DNA from 3 places in the Streptomyces sp. NPDC088762 genome. Region 3 is predicted to be linked to each of the others. Evidence: riboswitches for the same ligand, from Rfam matches in the RefSeq annotation. Region 3 holds a riboswitch; each other region holds the start of a gene.
The links. A riboswitch is a leader RNA that binds a small molecule or an ion and turns the genes downstream of it on or off. The one in region 3 is predicted to bind cobalamin.
Positions count from the first base shown of each region.

Region 1 (5,704 bases), on a different contig from region 3:
TCGGGCAGGTAGGTGTCGAGCAGCGTCAGGTAGAACTGGACGTGCACGGCCTCCTCGAACAGCTGGCGCGACAGGTACAGGCGCGCCTCCGGGGAGTTGATGTGCTTGTAGAGCGTCAGCACCAGGTTGTTGGAGACGATCGAGTCGCCCGTCGCGAAGAACGCGACCAGGCGGCCGATCATGTGCTGCTCGGCCGGCGTCAGCTTGGCGAGGTCGGCGACGTCCGAGTGGAGGTCGACCTCCTCCACGGTCCAGGTGTTCTTGATCGCGTCCCGGTAGCGCTCGTAGAAGTCCGGGTAGCGCATGGGGCGGAGCGTGAGCTCGAAGCCCGGGTCCAGGAGGTTCTTGTCGGACTGGGTGGTGCTCATTACTGGCAGGCCTCGCAGGACTCGGGGTTCTCAAGGGAGCAGGCCAGCGCGTCGGCGTCGACGGCCTGCGGGAGCGCCACCGGGGTGGCGGCCTGTGCGGCGCGGGCGATCTTCGTCGCCGGGCGCGAGCGCAGGTAGTACGTGGTCTTCAGGCCCTGCTTCCAGGCGTACGCGTACATCGACGACAGCTTGCCGATGGTGGGCGTCTCCAGGAACAGGTTCAGCGACTGCGACTGGTCGAGGAACGGGGTGCGGGCCGCCGCCATGTCGATCAGACCGCGCTGCGGGATCTCCCACGCCGTGCGGTACAGCGCGCGGACCTCGGCCGGGATCCAGCCGAAGCCCTGGACCGAGCCGCTGGACTCGCGCAGCGCCTCGCGGGTCTGCGCGTCCCACACGCCGAGCTGCTTCAGCTCCTCCACCAGGTAGCCGTTGACCTGGAGGAACTCACCGCTCAGCGTCTCGCGCTTGAAGAGGTTGGAGACCTGCGGCTCGATGCACTCGTACACGCCCGCGATCGAGGCGATCGTCGCCGTCGGGGCGATGGCGAGGAGCAGCGAGTTGCGCATGCCGCTCTTCGCGACGCGGGCGCGCAGCGCCTCCCAGCGCTCGGGCCAGTTCAGCTCGACCTCGTAGTGGTCCGGGTGCAGGACACCGCGGGCGGTGCGGGTCTGCTCCCAGGCCGGCAGCGGGCCGCTGCGCTCGGCGAGGTCGCAGGAGGCCTCGTACGCGGCCAGCATGATGCGCTCGGAGAGCTTGGTGGACAGGGCCTTCGCCTCGGGGGAGTCGAAGGGCAGCTTCAGCTTGAAGAAGACGTCCTGGAGGCCCATGGCGCCCAGGCCCACCGGGCGCCAGCGGGCGTTGGAACGGCCCGCCTGCTCGGTCGGGTAGAAGTTGATGTCCACCACGCGGTCGAGGAAGGTGACGGCGGTGCGGACGGTCTCGTCGAGGCGCTCCCAGTCGATCTCGCCGTCCACGACGAAAGCGCCCAGGTTGACCGAACCGAGGTTGCAGACGGCCGTCTCGCCGTCGTTGGTGACCTCGATGATCTCGGTGCACAGGTTCGAGGAGTGCACGACCGTGCCCGGCTCGGCGGTCTGGTTCGCCGTGCGGTTGGAGGCGTCCTTGAAGGTCATCCAGCCCTGGCCGGTCTGCGCGAGGGTGCGCATCATCCGGCCGTACAGGTCGCGGGCGGGCATGGTCTTGCGGGCCAGGCCGTCCGCCTCGGCCTTGCGGTAGGCGGCGTCGAACGCGTCGCCCCACAGGTCCACCAGCTCGGGCACGTCGGCCGGGGAGAAGAGGGACCACTCGGCGTCGGCGTTCACGCGGCGCATGAACTCGTCCGGCACCCAGTGGGCGAGGTTCAGGTTGTGCGTACGGCGCTGGTCCTCACCGGTGTTGTCGCGGAGCTCCAGGAACTCCTCGATGTCCGCGTGCCAGGTCTCCAGGTAGACGGCGGCGGCGCCCTTGCGGCGGCCGCCCTGGTTCACGGCGGCGACGGAGGCGTCGAGGGTCTTCAGGAACGGGACGATGCCGTTGGAGTGGCCGTTGGTGCCGCGGATCAGCGAACCACGGGCGCGGATGCGGGAGTACGAGAGGCCGATGCCGCCCGCGTGCTTGGAGAGCCGGGCCACCTGGTGGTAGCGGTCGTAGATCGAGTCGAGCTCGTCCAGCGGGGAGTCCAGCAGGTAGCAGGAGGACATCTGCGGGTGCCGGGTGCCGGAGTTGAAGAGCGTGGGGGAGGACGGCAGGTAGTCGAGGCGGCTCATCAGCCGGTACAGCGAGGCCACTTCCTCGACGGCCCCGACGGACTCGTCCGCGGCGAGACCGCAGGCCACGCGCAGCATGAAGTACTGCGGGGTCTCGATGACCTGGCGGGTGATCGGGTGGCGCAGCAGGTAGCGGCTGTGCAGGGTGCGCAGGCCGAAGAAGCCGAAGCGGTCGTCGGCGCCCTCCGCGAGGGAGTGCTCCACCAGCGAGTCCAGGCGGCTCGCGTGGGCCCGTACGAACGCGGCCGTGCGGTCGGCGATGAGCCCCTCGCGGTGGCCGACCTCGACGGAGGCCGAGAAGGAGGTGGAGCCCTGGCCGGCGGCCTCGTCCCGCACGGCCAGCGTCAGCAGCCGGGCGGCGAGCCTGGAGTAGGCCGGGTCCTCGGAGATCAGACCGGCGGCGGCCTCCGTGGCCAGCCCGCGCAGCTCGGCCTCGTCGGCGGCGGAGCTGCGGCCGCGCAGCGCGGCGGCGGCGACCCGGCCGGGGTCGGTGTCGGGGAGGTCGGCCGTCAGCTCGGTGAGGGTACGCAGCAGCGTGGCCCCCGGGCCTTCGGTGGTGTCGCCAGAAGCGGACTCGGCGCGCGGTGCGGAAGGCGCGATGGTCACGGCGGGAGCTCTCCCTCGCTCGGCCCGGCCGTCGGCGGGCAGGGCGCGGGGAGGCGCATGCGGGCGTGCCGAAGGCGCGTACACCGCATGGCGTCCACCGGCCCAACCGCGAGGCCCGGACGTGTCGGCACCCGGTTCGGTCGAGCCGGGCGCGCTGTCGGCAGGTCTTCGGACTTGCGTGTGCACCCATGGGTGTACTTCATACCGTTGCGGGACAGTTCCGGATTCGCACCGGATTCCCCTGCGGCGACAGCAGCCATGAGCATACATGTGGGGGGCGGTTGACGCGCGACCCCCCACATGTTGTGTCGGCCCGCTACTGGTTCGGTACTCCCAGCTGCATCGCGTAGGTCAGCAACGGCACCGTGGGGACGGGCGACCAGTCCCGCTCGGGGGTCCGTGCGAAGCCCAGCCGTTCGTAGATCCGGTGCGCGGCGGGGCTCTGGGCCTGGGTGGAGAGCACCAGGCGGGTCACGCCCTCGATGGCCTGCGCCCGCTGGACGCAGGCCCGCACCAGGGCCTCGCCGACGCCCCGGCCGCGACCGGCACGTGCCACCGCAAGCATCCGGAATTCGGCCTCGCCGGGCCCGGCGATGTCGGCCATGCGGCTGCCGGGCGGGGCGAAGGTCACACCGCCCAGCAGTACGCCGTCCAGCGTGGCGACGAGCACCTCGGCGTCGGCGGCCCGGCCGGCGACGTCGCGCAGCGCCCGCTCGTAGGAGTCGTCCTCGTTGTGGTCCAGGAGCCCGTCGTCGAGGTAGGCCTGCGCGGTGATGTCGCCCAGCTCGGCGTAGTCGTCGGGTACGGCTGTTCTGATCACGATGTCCATGCGGCCGAGTGTGCCGGACGGGTGTCAGGGTCCGGCGCTACCGTCGGAGACAGCACCGTCGAAGAAGGTGAGCGAGGCATGACCGTGATGCCCTACCGGCCCCACATGTTGACCGAGGACTTCGAGGCCGTGGCGCGGATAGCGGCCCGCGAGCGGGAGGGGACGCGGCTTGAATTCATCGACGGGGTAATCAGGAGCAAGGCCATGCCGGACGGCGACCACCAGATGATCATCCAGTGGCTCACGCGGATCTGCATGCAGTACCGGCCGGAGCTCTGGTTGCACGGGGGGCAGGGGATCAAGGCCCAGGAGTACCGGGAAGGACGGGCCATTCCGGACGCGGTGCTGGCGCCTTCCAAGGCGTTCGCCGGCCAGGGAGACTGGGTGGACCCCGCCCCCATCCTCATGGCGGTCGAGGTGCCATCCTGGGACTCCGATACCCACCGGCGCGACCGCGTCGAGAAGCCCCGAGCCTACGCCGAGACCGGGATCCCGGTGTACCTGCTGATCGACCGGCACAAGTGCGAGGTCTCCGTCTACAGCGAACCGAACGGGCAGCGGTACCAACTGGTTCACACCGTGCCGTACGGCAAGGACGTCGAACTGCCCGACCTCGTCGGCATCACCCTCCAGACCGAAGTCCTCAAGGACTGGGTGCGCTGAACCCGAAGGCCCCGCCGCGTGCAGCGGCGGGGCCTTCGGTATGGATGGTGCTCAGCAGCAGCGGAAGCCCTCGCGGGGGTCCGCCTCGCGGGCGTCGGTGCGGGCCCGTTCGAACTCCCGGCGGCTCGGGACCTCCGCGTCCGGGTCGTGGGAACGGGCGTGGGCGACGTACCGGTCGTAGGCCGCCTCGCCCGAGAACTCCCGTACGTAGTACCGGGCCCGCGCCAGTGCGCCGCGCAGGCTCATGACGCCGCCGGTTCCTTGACCCGTCCACCGCCCGAGTCCAGGCCCGCCGCGGCGAGTTCCGCCTTCTCCTGCGCGGTCGGGATCAGCCCGGCCGGAGCGATGATCTTGGACTCGGTCCACGGGACCTCGGAGAGCTTCACGGACTCCGGGCTGCTGATGGCCTTGAGGCAGGTCCGGGCCGCGTCGGCCAGCACGATGACGATCAGGATGGCGAACAGCGCCGACAGCGCGCCGTCCACCGTGGCGTTGGTGACCACGGTGTGCATGTCGTCCATGTTCTTCGCGGGCGGCAGCACCTTGCCCGCGTCGATCCCGCCCTGGTACTTGTCGCGCTGCGCGAAGAAGCCGACCTTCACGTCCTCCGAGAAGATCTTCTGGTAGCTCGCCGTGAGCGTGACGGCCACGTCCCATGCCAGGGGAACACCCGTCACCCAGGCCCACTTCAGCCGGCCGGACTTGACGAGCAGGGTGGTGCAGACGGCCAGGGCCACCGCCGCGAGCAGCTGGTTCGCGATGCCGAACAGCGGGAAGAGCTGGTTGATGCCGCCCAGCGGGTCCTTGATGCCGACCCACAGGAAGTAGCCCCAGCCGCCGACGACGAGGGCGCTGGCCAGCCACACGCCAGGCTTCCAGCTGACGTTCTTGAACGACTTGTGCACGTTGCCGAGGGTGTCCTGGAGCATGAACCGTCCGACGCGGGTGCCGGCGTCGACGGTCGTCAAGATGAACAGCGCCTCGAACATGATGGCGAAGTGGTACCAGAAGGCCTTCATTCCCGCGCCGCCGATCACGGACGAGAAGATCTCCGACATTCCGAGTGCGAACGTGGGCGCGCCACCGGTACGGGAGAGCAGGCTCGCTTCCTCGACGTCCTTCGCGGCCTGCGCGAGGGCCTCCGGGCTGATGGCGAAGCCGAAGTGGGTGACCGCCTCCGAGGCCGTCTGGACCGTGGTGCCGATGACGCCGCCGGGGGAGTTCACCGCGAAGAACAGGCCGGGTTCGATGATGGTGGCCGCGATCATCGCCATGATGGCGACGAACGACTCGGTGAGCATCGCGCCGTAGCCGATGACCCGGACCTGGGTCTCCTTCTGGATCATCTTCGGGGTGGTGCCCGACGAGACCAGCGAGTGGAAGCCGGACAGGGCCCCGCACGCGATCGTGATAAAGACAAACGGGAACATCGACCCGGCGAAGACCGGGCCGTCGCCGCGGGCCGCGAA
Region 1 is NZ_JBIVKT010000008.1:27,277-32,980, reverse strand. It holds gene ACIP5M_RS19535 (ribonucleotide-diphosphate reductase subunit beta) at 1-368, opposite strand, end outside; gene ACIP5M_RS19530 (ribonucleoside-diphosphate reductase subunit alpha) at 368-2,743, opposite strand; cobalamin riboswitch at 2,885-3,019, opposite strand; gene ACIP5M_RS19525 (GNAT family N-acetyltransferase) at 3,060-3,572, opposite strand; gene ACIP5M_RS19520 (Uma2 family endonuclease) at 3,651-4,235, shown strand; gene ACIP5M_RS19515 (YbdD/YjiX family protein) at 4,287-4,481, opposite strand; gene ACIP5M_RS19510 (carbon starvation CstA family protein) at 4,478-5,704, opposite strand, start outside.
Region 1: another riboswitch for cobalamin. It lies ahead of ACIP5M_RS19530 (ribonucleoside-diphosphate reductase subunit alpha); the one in region 3 lies ahead of ACIP5M_RS16250 (prenyltransferase/squalene oxidase repeat-containing protein).

Region 2 (5,704 bases), on a different contig from region 3:
CACCGAGGGCGACCCGATGATGCACCGCAGCGAGTGGACGACGATCTACGCGATGGCGGTCAACGAGGAGAACGCGGCGGGCGGCCGGGTCGTGACCGCCCCGACGAACGGCGCTGCGGGCGTCCTGCCGGCGGTGCTGCACTACTACGTGAACTTCGTGCCGGGCGCGGACGAGGACGGCGTGGTCCGCTTCCTCCTCGCCGCGGGCGCGATCGGCATGCTGTTCAAGGAGAACGCCTCGATCTCCGGCGCCGAGGTCGGCTGCCAGGGCGAGGTCGGCTCCGCCTGCTCGATGGCGGCCGGCGCCCTCGCCGAGGTGCTGGGCGGCACCCCGGAGCAGGTCGAGAACGCCGCGGAGATCGGCATGGAGCACAACCTCGGCCTGACCTGCGACCCGGTCGGCGGCCTGGTCCAGATCCCCTGCATCGAGCGCAACGGCATGGCGGCCGTCAAGGCCGTCACCGCCGCCAAGATGGCCATGCGCGGCGACGGCAGCCACAAGGTCTCCCTCGACAAGGTCATCAAGACCATGAAGGAGACCGGCGCCGACATGAAGGTGAAGTACAAGGAGACCGCCCGCGGCGGTCTCGCGGTCAACGTCATCGAGTGCTGACGCCGCTCGCGCGGTGGTCGTAGGCGGTGGTACTACGCGGGGGCCCGGCGCGCGCCGGGCCCCCGCCGCATCCCGGGGCTACTTCCGGAGCTCCTTGAGGCACGCCCTGGCGAAGCCGTCCACGGCCGCGTCCAGCGCCTTGAGGCTCTCGGGGGTGGGAGGGGTGTGCGCCTCGGCGGTCACGGTCACGTCGAACAGCAGGTTGCTGTCCCGGACGTGGAGCTCCCGTACCTGCCGCAGGTCGGCCGGCTTGTCGTAGCCGAACCGGAAGGCCTCCTTCCCGACCTTCTCCACGGGGACGAGACCGCTGTCCGCGATGTCCTTGCCGACGTTCTCCCGGTCCTTGGCGTGGATGTCCTTGGCGAAGTCGACGCTCTCGGTGAAGGCGAAGTCCAGCTCCACCTTCACGTTCTTCCACGTGGCCGGGCCCGTCTCGACGAGCGGCTGTACGCACGTGAACCCGGGCGCACCCCCTCCGGACCGCCCGGCGCGGTCCGCGACCTCCTGCCGCGCCCCGAGCGGATCCGCCAGCTTCCCGTACGGCATGTCGTTGCAGATCTCATCCGTGGCCACCCACGGGTAGCCGCCCTTCCCCTCCTGCGACACCTCCCGCTCCTCCCCGTCACCGCACCCGGCGACCGCCAGGGCGAGGACGAGGGCGCCCAGGACATGACGTGACGATCTGAGACGAGGCGTCTGCTCTCCCCTGTGGCACGGCCGCTTCCCACCCGCCCACACTGCCACCTCGACGGCGGCCCGTACCGGCGATCGCCCACTTCCCCCACCGCCCGCGGCCAACCCGTCCGCGCGGGGTGCAACCAACGGGTGTGCCGGGAATGTCCTAGATGGTGACACCAGTCCCCGTCTCTCGAGAATCGAGGGGACGTCATGAACCACCCACGCCGCCGGCAGGTCACCGCCCTGGCCACGGGCGTTCTGCTCACCGCCGGGATCGCGCTCGCCGCTCCGGCCGCCACGGCCGGCGCCACCGACAGCCGCGCCCGCACCACCCGGACCCCGCTCGTCGTCAATGCCCGCTGGGGCGGACACTGCACGTACGACCGGATCGTCATCGACCTGCGGGGACACGTTCCCCCGGTCACCGTCACCCCCGTCTCCCGGCTCGTCTACGACGGGTCCGGCAAGCCCGTCCCGCTCGCCGGGGCGTTCTTCCTGCAGATCCGCCTGCATCCCGCCGCCGCTCACGATGACGACGGCAGGAGCGTCTACCGCGGGCCGAAGCTCATCACGATCGATCTGCCCCGGCTCAAGGGTCTCGCCCTCACCGGCGACTTCGAGGGGTACGTCACCTTCGGCGCCGCCTTCGGGTCCAAGCCGGCCTTCAGCACCCACAAGCTGCACCACCCGGAGCGGTTCGTCCTGGACGTCGCGCACCGGAACGTCTGCTGCTGAGGGGCCGGACGGCTCAGCGGTGCTCGGGGTTGGGGAAGTCGAAACGGCAGCCGGCGTCCCACAGCGAGCGCTGGTTGCCGTGGGCCGGGATCCCGCCCGACCGCTTGAGGAGGGCGGCCAGGTGCATGAGGTTCCATGACATGAAGGTGGTGTTCCGGTTGGTGAAGTCGTTCTCGGGGCCGCCCGAGCCCGGGTCGAGGTAGGAGGGCCCGGGTCCGGCCTCGCCGATCCAGCCGGCGTCGGCCTGCGGCGGGATCGCGTAGCCGAGGTGCTGGAGGCTGTAGAGGACGTTCATGGCGCAGTGCTTGACGCCGTCCTCGTTGCCGGTGATCAGGGCGCCGCCGACGCGCCCGTAGTAGGCGTACTGGCCCTGCTCGTTCAGGAGCGAGGAGCAGGCGTAAAGCCGCTCGATGACCTGCTTCATCACGGAGCTGTTGTCGCCGAGCCAGATCGGGCCGCACAGCACGAGGATGTCGGCGTCCATGACCTGGCTGTAGAGGACGGGCCACTGGTCGCTCTCCCAGCCGTGCTCGGTCATGTCCGGCCAGACGCCCGTCGCGATGTCGTGGTCGACGGCGCGGATGAGCGAGGTCCGGACGCCGGCCGACTCCATGACCGCGCGGCTCCTGTCGATCAGCCCCTCGGTGTTGCTGGGCTCCGGCGAGCGCTTGAGCGTGCAGTTCACGTAGAGGGCGGTCAGGTCCGGGTACGAGTAGTCGGCAGCCACGCCCCCAGCCTGTGCGCGGCGGGGCCGCGCCGCCACCGGGCCGCGCCCGTACGGGTGCGCGTCTGCGGGCGCGCCCGTACGGAACAGCGCGGCGGTGCGCGACAGCCGGTTCCGGGCAGTCACGGACAGGGGGAACTCCCGCTCCGGAGGGGGCCGTTGGTGCCGAAGGCGGCACGGTGATTCCGCGGAGTGACCATTAAGTGGAATCCGGCCACCGTTCGGCGCGTTTGGGGCGGGTTGTTACCGGTCCGCGCGGCCGACTAGGGTCATCGGGCCTTGGTGTTCGGGAAACCGGTGGGAAACCGGTGCGGCCCTCGCCACTGTGATCGGGAAGTCCGGCTCCATTCTTGCGGGAAGCCACTGGGCCCGCGCGGGAGACCGCACGGCCCCGGGAAGGCGGAGTCCGGGCATCAAGACCCGTGAGCCAGGAGACCGGCCAGGGCGCGTCGTCCATCCACGAGGTGCTGGAGAGGTCTCCCCACTCATGCATATAGCCGAGGGCTTCCTGCCCCCCTTGCACGCGGTCGCCTGGGGCGCCGCGTCCGCTCCGTTCGTCGTCCACGGCGTGCGCGCCCTCACCCGCGAGGTGAAGGCCAATCCGGAGAGCACGCTGCTGCTCGGAGCGTCCGGGGCGTTCACTTTCGTACTGTCCGCGCTGAAGATCCCTTCCGTGACGGGCAGCTGTTCCCACCCCACCGGCACGGGGCTGGGGGCGATCCTCTTCCGGCCGCCGATCATGGCCGTCCTCGGCACCATCACCCTGCTCTTCCAGGCGCTGCTGCTGGCACACGGCGGGCTCACCACCCTGGGCGCCAACGTCTTCTCGATGGCGATCGCCGGCCCCTGGGCGGGCTACGGGATCTACCGGCTGCTGCGCAAGGCCGGTGTGCCGCTGCTGGTCACCGTGTTCTTCGGCGCCTTCTTCGCCGACCTGGTCACCTACTGCGTCACCTCCGTCCAGCTGGCGCTGGCCTTCCCCGACGCGGCCACCGGATTCACCGGCTCGCTCCTGAAGTTCGGCGAGATCTTCGCGCTCACCCAGATCCCGCTCGCGGTCAGCGAAGGCCTGCTGACCGTGCTCGTGATGCGGCTGCTGATGCAGTCGAGCAAGTCGGACCTGGTCCGGCTGGGCGTCGCCAAGCTCACCCCGGGTACGTCGAAGCAGGAGGCGACGGTCTGATGTCCAGGAACGCAAAGATCAACACCCTGCTGCTGCTCCTCGTCGCGGCGCTGGCCGTGCTCCCGCTCGCGCTGGGGCTGGGCGAGGGCAAGGAGGAGCCCTTCACCGGCGCCGACGGGCAGGCCGAATCGGCCATCACCGAGCTGAAGCCGGACTACGAGCCGTGGTTCTCGCCGCTGTACGAACCCCCCTCCGCGGAGATCGAGTCGGCGCTGTTCGCCCTCCAGGCGGCCCTGGGCGCGGGCGTGCTCGCGTACTACTTCGGCGTCCGCAGGGGCCGCCGCCAGGGCGCGGCGGCGGCAGCAGCGGCCGCCGCGGCGCCGTCCCCCGCGGAGTCGTAGGCGGTGCTGCCGATCGACGCGGCCGCCCACAGCAGCCGCTGGCGCCGCCGCCACCCGCTGGAGAAGGCCCTGCTGGGGATCGGGCTGACCGTCACCGCGGTGTGCCTGCCTCCGTGGCCGGGCGGGCCGCTGGTCGCCGCCGCCACCCTGGCCGTGCTCCTCGGGCCCGCCGGGGTGGCCGGGCGGCAGCTGTGGCGGGCCTTCCGGATCCCGCTCGGCTTCTGCTTCACCGGGGCGCTGCCGCTGCTGTTCGCGGTGGGCGGGCCCGACGGGTTCGTCGCACTGGCCCCCGACGGGCCCCGGCAGGCCGCGGAGCTGCTGCTGCGCACCTCGGCGGCCTCGCTGGGCGTGCTGCTGTTCGCCTTCACCACCCCCGTCTCGGACGTGCTGCCGCGGCTGGTCCGGGCGGGGGTGCCGGCCCCGGTGGTGGACGTGGCCCTGGTCATGTACCGGATCGGCTTCCTGCTGCTCGACTCCCTCGCCCGCGTACGCCAGGCGCAGGCGGCCCGCCTGGGCACCACCGGGCGGGCCGCGGCGTGGCGTTCGCTGGCCGGGCTCGCCGCGACCTCCTTCGTACGGGCCTTCGACCGCGCGGCCCGGCTCCAGACGGGCCTGGCCGGGCGCGGCTACGACGGCACGCTGCGGGTGCTCGTACCGGACGCGGCACTGTCCTGGCGGTTCCTGGCCACGTCCGGCGCGCTGCTGGCGGCCCTGGTGGCCGTGACCCTCGTACTGAAGGAGCTGTACCTGTGAGGCCGTTGGTGGAATTGGTGGGCGCGGGCTACGCGTACGAGGACGGGCCCGCCGTGCTGTCCGGGGTGGACTTCGGGATCGCCGAGGGCCGGGCGCTGGTCCTGCTGGGCCGCAACGGCAGCGGCAAGACCACGCTGATGCGGCTTCTGAGCGGGGGGCTGCGGCCGGGCTCGGGCGCGCTGCGCCTGGACGGGGAGGTGGTGGCCCACGACCGGGCCGGCCTGACCCGGCTGCGGACGGCGGTGCAGCTGGTGGTCCAGGACCCGGACGACCAGCTGTTCGCGGCCTCGGTGGAACAGGACGTGTCCTTCGGCCCCATGAACCTCGGCCTGCCGGTGGCGGAGGTCCGCGAGCGCGTGGAATCGGCCTTGTCGGCGCTGGACATTACGGCGCTGCGGGACCGGCCGACGCACCTGCTCTCCTACGGGCAGCGCAAGCGGGCGGCGATCGCGGGGGCGGTGGCGATGGCTCCGCGGGTGCTGATCCTGGACGAGCCGACGGCCGGGCTGGACCCCGACGGGCAGGAACGGCTGCTGGACGTGCTGGCCGGGCTGCGGTCGGCCGGGACCACGGTGGTGATGGCCACCCACGACGTGGAGCTGGCGGTCCGCTGGGCCGACGACGCGGCGGTCCTGACCCCGTCGGGCATCCGGACCGGGCCGGCTGGGTCCCTCCTC
Region 2 is NZ_JBIVKT010000007.1:222,375-228,078, reverse strand. It holds gene ACIP5M_RS19005 (L-serine ammonia-lyase) at 1-613, shown strand, start outside; gene ACIP5M_RS19000 (hypothetical protein) at 692-1,219, opposite strand; gene ACIP5M_RS18995 (hypothetical protein) at 1,502-2,026, shown strand; gene ACIP5M_RS18990 (flavodoxin family protein) at 2,040-2,753, opposite strand; cobalamin riboswitch at 3,014-3,209, shown strand; gene ACIP5M_RS18985 (energy-coupling factor ABC transporter permease) at 3,238-3,933, shown strand; gene ACIP5M_RS18980 (energy-coupling factor ABC transporter substrate-binding protein) at 3,933-4,274, shown strand; gene cbiQ (cobalt ECF transporter T component CbiQ) at 4,278-5,027, shown strand; gene ACIP5M_RS18970 (energy-coupling factor ABC transporter ATP-binding protein) at 5,024-5,704, shown strand, end outside.
Region 2: another riboswitch for cobalamin. It lies ahead of ACIP5M_RS18985 (energy-coupling factor ABC transporter permease); the one in region 3 lies ahead of ACIP5M_RS16250 (prenyltransferase/squalene oxidase repeat-containing protein).

Region 3 (5,704 bases):
CGGTTCCGCCGGAACACCACGTAGTGCGCTCGTGCGACTGCCGGGGTGGGCCGCGCCGGTTGCGGGTTCCCGTCAGCGGACCCGACCGGTCAGAAAGGCCACCCCATGCGCCTGAGCCTCACCCGTCGCGCCGCCGTTACGACGGCCGCCCTGGGCCTCGCCCTCACCGGCCTCACCGCCGTCCCGGCCGTCGCCCACGCCAAGCCGGTGAACACCAACGTCCCTGTCAAGGTCAATCTCACGGTGCAGGGCCCCGACGGCCTGCTGTTCCAGGGCAAGATCACGACCAAGGGTCATGACGTGACCACCGCCACCGGCGGCACGCACAAGTGCGACGGGACCAACGGCGGGGCGAACCCGAGCAAGGTTCCCACCCCGACCGCGGCCCTGGACGACGCCGCCCGTCTCAACTACTTCGCTTGGGACGGCACCTGGTACGCCTCGTTCGACGACTTCTCCGTCGACACCATCAAGAACGTCAGCGGCGGCGGCTCCGCCTACTGGAACATATCCGTCAATGGCACGCCCACCCCGGTCGGCGGCTGCCAGTTCAAGCTGAACGCCGGCGACCAGGTGTCGTTCGTCTGGACGTCCTTCTGATCCGAACGCGTCGCACTGGCGGGCGGGGTGCGCAGCCGCGGACCCCGCCCGGCATATGGATCAGGCGCCCCAGCGCAGCGCGATGGTGTCACCTACGTTGATCACCTTGTCGCGGGTGGCGCCGGCGAACGCGGAACCGTCCACGCTCACCTTCCAGGTGTTGGAGCCGCTGTTGGCCTTGCCGTTGACGGCCGTGATGGTGCCGGTACCGGAGGACGGGGTGACGCTCGTGACGCAGCCCGACGGGGTGGCGGAGCCGATCGCGGAGTTCAGGACGTCGCCGAGGGTGCTGGTCGTGCCGGTCGGCGTGAAGGAGACCGAGCAGACCTTCAGGTTGCCCGCACCGTCGTCGACGGTAAGTGCCAGCTTGGTGGCCGTACCTGCGGTGAACGCCGACTGCGCGACCCACTGCGGCGCCCCGGGGGTCACCGGGACGGGCGGGGCGGAGGTGAAGCCACCGCCGGCGACCGCCCGGAGCGAGTCGATGGAGGCGTAGGCGGACGGGGCCGTGTCGCTGGGCTTGTACTTGAAGCCACCGCCGGGGTTGTACTGGTTGGCGATGAGGAAGTCGATCGGGGTCTTCCCGGCGGTGGTGAGGAAGTCGCCGGTCTGGGGGTTGATACCGCAGGCGTTGAGGCCGGCTACCGCCCAGCCGTTGGAGCTGGTGTTGACGCCGTACATCGAGTTGAAGGCGCCCGAGGTGGTGACGAGCTTGCTCTTGAGGAAGTTCTTCGCCTGGACCACGTCGGTGTCGGTGTTGGGGACGCCGGAGGCGCACAGAGCGGCCATGGCGGCGCCGGTCATGTCGATGTCACCGGCGGTGGCGAGGGCAGTCGGGTTGCCCTCGGCCTTGCTGTACTGCCAGCCGCCGTCATTGTGCTGGTTGGCGCGGATGCGGGCGACGAGGGAGTCGGTGAGCGACTGGGGCACTCGGGCGCCGCCGGCCTGGGTCTTGGCGCCGAGGGCGAGGGCGGCGAAGACGGTGCCGTTGAAGTTGGAGGAGGGACCGAAGTAGCCCGGCTCGGCGGTCTGCCAGTAGGAGTAGATGTTCGCGATGAGGTTGCGCGAGGCGGAGATCCGGGCCGGGTCGATGCCGGCCGCGTAGGCGTTCAGCGTGCCGCGCTCGTAGTCGGTGACGACCGGGGAGGCCGAGGGCCAGCTCGCCGTGGAGAGCAGGTTGCGGTAGACGGTCCGCGCGTTCTTTGTCGTGTCCCCGCCCGGGGCGACGTCGACGACCGCCGTGCCCGCGGCGGCGAACGCGCTGAACGCCCACTCGTTGGACAGTCCGGACCCGGCGTACGAACCGTCCGCTGCTTGAAGGGACTTGAGGTACGCCACACCGTTGGTCTTGGACGTGGCGATCTGCGCCGGAGTCGACGTCGCGAAGGCGGGCAGGACGGTGAGCGCGAGGGCCCCGAGTGCGGCGGGCGCCGCGAGCGCGAGACGGCGGGAGGTACGGGAACGGTTCATGGCCTGCTCCTGGAATCGGCGGACGCCGACCGACCTCGTCCCTGATGGCAGGCCGTACGACGGCGCGACCGGGGGAGGGGCCGCCGTCCGGAACGCGTGGTACGGCTTCCTGATGCTTCGTCACCGCACGGGCATTCGGGCTCGGCACGGCGTCTGCCGTGCCACACCGCTGCGCGTCAGCCCCGGATTCTCACCGGATTCCCCCATGTGGCGCCCAGGACGCTACCCGAGTGATCAAGGGTCCGCCAGCGTGCGGCAACCCTGGGCCAACAGCCCCCAGTTGATGAGACGCAGCCCACCTTGACGGCGTTGTCGCAGCCGTGTTCCATGACGGCTGATACGTACTCAGCCCCAGGGGAAGCCGGTCGAATTCCGGCGCTGACCCGCAACCGTAGGCCCGGCACCCGTCCCGGGCGAGCCGGATTGCCTGTGGCCCGGGACACCGAACGAAGAACGCCGTCGTGGACTGCGGCGTGGTCGTCACCGCCCCTGCGCGCTCGCGCACGGGGCGTTTCGCCACGTACCCCGCCGTACGCCCGCCCGGCACGGACGAGGGGGCAGCGGGTGGAGACCGAACACCGGCCGATCCGGCACACGAGCACCAGACAGAGGCTGCTGTCCCTGATGGCGGTCGTCCTCCTCGTATCCGGCGGCATCATCGCCTTCCTCACGCCGGCTACCACGGCGAGCGCCGATCCGGTGAAGGACTGCACGGCGACGGTCGGCGCGATCGTGGCCGTCGACTTCGGCCCGTTCGGTGGCAAGGTGGAGCGCGGCTGTGACGCGACGCCGACCACCGGCTACGAACTGCTCCATGAAGCAGGGTTCAGCACAACGGGCACGGTCCACGACGGCCCGGGCTTTGTCTGCCGGATCGGCTTCGGAGCATTCAACTCCGGTACGCAGTACCCAACCCCGGACAAGGAACCCTGCGAGCTGACCCCGCAGGCATCCGCCTACTGGTCCTACTGGATCGCCTCTCCGGGGCAGAAGAACTGGACCTACAGCCCGCTCGGCGCGATGGCCCGCACCCCCAAGCCGGGCGACGTGGACGCCTGGGTCTTCGGCGGAACGGACGTCGGCGGCAGCACCGGCAAGCCGACCTTCACCCCGAACGACGTCCGCGCCGGCGGCGGGGCCTCGCCCAAGCCGACCGAACCCACCGGCCCCGTCGTCCCGCCCGGCGCCGTCGACGTGGCGGCGGCCACCCGCTGGATCACCGGCCAGTTGAAGGACGGCGAACGGATCGTCGACGAGGGCTCCACCACGCCCAACTACCTCCTGACCGCCGAGTCCGCCCTCGCCCTCGCCGCGGCCGATGCGAAGAGCCCCGTGGCCGCCAAGGCGGCCTCCTTCCTCGCCCGGCCGGAGCACACCGATGCCTACGCCTACCCGACCGGCAAGGACCAGTCACCGGAGACTGCTGCCGCGGCCAGGCTCGCCCTTGTGGCAGAGGCGACCGGCGGCGACCCGCGCGCGTTCGCAGGCCACGACCTCCTGGGTGACCTCGTCAAGTACTTCTGCGCCAGCGGCTCTGATGCCCCCGCACCCGCCCCCGGCTGCACCGTGAAGGGCGACTTCCCCACCACCACGGGCCAGGCCGAGGGCCAGGCCCTGGCCGTCATCGCCCTGCTCGGCGCCGACGTGCGGCCCCCGGCCGACGCGGTGGCACGGCTAACCGACATGCAGTGCGAGGACGGCGGCTTCACCAGCATGCTCATCCGCCGTGGCGACTGGTGCGACAGCGAGCCCGGAGCCACCGGCCTTGCCGCCCTCGCCCTGAAGCGGGCCGGCGGGCACGACGAGGCGGTGGGCAAGGCACGCGCGTACCTGAAGAAGGTCCAGCTCGCGGACGGTGGCCTGCCCGCCGCCTCGTACGGCACGGTGGGCAGCGCGTACGCCACGGGTTTCGGCGCCCAGGCCCTGCGATACCTCGGCGACGCCGACCGGGCGGACGCGGCAGTTTCCTGGTTGTCCAAGCAGCAGCTGCCGGGCGGTGCCTTCGCCTTCGAGGCTGGCGGCACCGACCCGCTGCTGTTCGCCACCGTGCCCGCCGTCGTTGCGGGTGCCAAGAGCGACCTGGTCATGCTGACCACCAAGAAGCCGGAGCCCTCACCCTCGTCGACCGGTCCCACCACCGGCCCGACCCCCACAACGGGCCCGACGCCCCGACCCGACGGCGGCCCGGACCTCACGAAGGGATCGGCCTACCTCACCGACCCCAAGCGGCTCATGCAGGGCCACTACTACGAGAGCACCGCCGGCACCGGCTTCGCGGACTTCGGCCTGACCATCGACGGCGCGTACGCCTTGGCCGCCACCGGTGCTGACAACGCGGCCCTGCGCGGGATCGTCGACTTCCTCGACCACGGCGGCAAGGACGGCACCGGCCGCACCCTCGACAAGTGGACCAACATCGGGACCAAGTATGCGGGGGGTGGCTCCCTCGGCAAGGCGGCGGTGCTCGCCGAAGCTGTCGGCCGTGACCCCCGCAACTTCGGCGGCCAGGACCTGATCACCGCGCTCGCCAAGGCCGTGTGCCCGGCCAAGACCCCGGCCCCGGATCGCTCCTGCGCCGACAAGGGCGCCTACACCAACGCCACCTCCGTCTTCTCCCAGTCCTTGGGCGTCATCGCCCAGGTCCGGGCGGGCGACAACGCCGCAGCGGCCGAGCCGATCGCCTACCTCAAGAGCCTCCAGCAGCCGTCCGGCGGCTGGGTCAGCCTGATCGGCGAGCCGAGCACGGAGGAAGTGGACTCCACGGCGATCGCTGCCATGGCCCTCGACCTCCTGCCCGACCAGCAGTCCCAGGCGGCCGTCGACAAGGCCCTGGCCTGGCTCGCGACCCAGCAGAAGCCCGACGGCGGCTTCCCCGGGGCCTCCGGCAACTCGGTCAACTCCGCCGCACTGGCCGTCCAGGGCCTGTCCCTCGACAGCACCAAGTACAAGGCGCAGATCACCAAGGCCCTCGCCTTCCTCACCTCCCAGCAGAACGCCGACGGCGGCTTCAACATCGCCAAGGACGCCCAGCCCGGATCCGACCTGCGTGCCTCCACCCAGGCCGTCGGCGGCGCCACTGGCACCTCCTTCGGCACCCTCACCCGCAGCCTCGACGGCACCACCCCGCAGCCCACCCCCACCGGGACGGCCCGACCCTCGGGCACGCCGACCACTCCCAGGATCGTCACTCCCGGCGAGAACGGCGGCGGATCCGGCGGCAACGGGGGAGGGGGCGGCGGGCTCGCCCACACCGGTACGCAGGTGATCGGCATCGGCGGGGCGGCCGTACTCCTCACCGCTCTCGGCTACGGATGCGTGCGCGCCGCCCGTACCCGCCGCACGACCAAGGGGGCGCACCAGTGAGCAACCGGTTCGCACGCACCATGGGCCGCCTTGCCACGGCAACCGGGCTCGGCCTGGCCGCACTGACCGCCACCACGTCACCTGCCAGTGCGGCCCCGCAGCCGATGGGCCAGTGCACCACCTCTTCGGGGGTCGTCCTGGCCGTGGACTTCAGTCACTGGGGCGGGCCGGTCTACCGCTCCTGCGGTACGACCCCCACCACCGGGTACGAACTCCTCAACCAAGGCGGCTGGGCCACCACCGGCACCGGTCACGACGGCCCGGCCTTTAT
Region 3 is NZ_JBIVKT010000006.1:28,208-33,911, reverse strand. It holds gene ACIP5M_RS16255 (DUF4430 domain-containing protein) at 106-600, shown strand; gene ACIP5M_RS16250 (prenyltransferase/squalene oxidase repeat-containing protein) at 661-2,070, opposite strand; cobalamin riboswitch at 2,179-2,315, opposite strand; cobalamin riboswitch at 2,426-2,498, shown strand; gene ACIP5M_RS16245 (prenyltransferase/squalene oxidase repeat-containing protein) at 2,635-5,433, shown strand; gene ACIP5M_RS16240 (hypothetical protein) at 5,430-5,704, shown strand, end outside.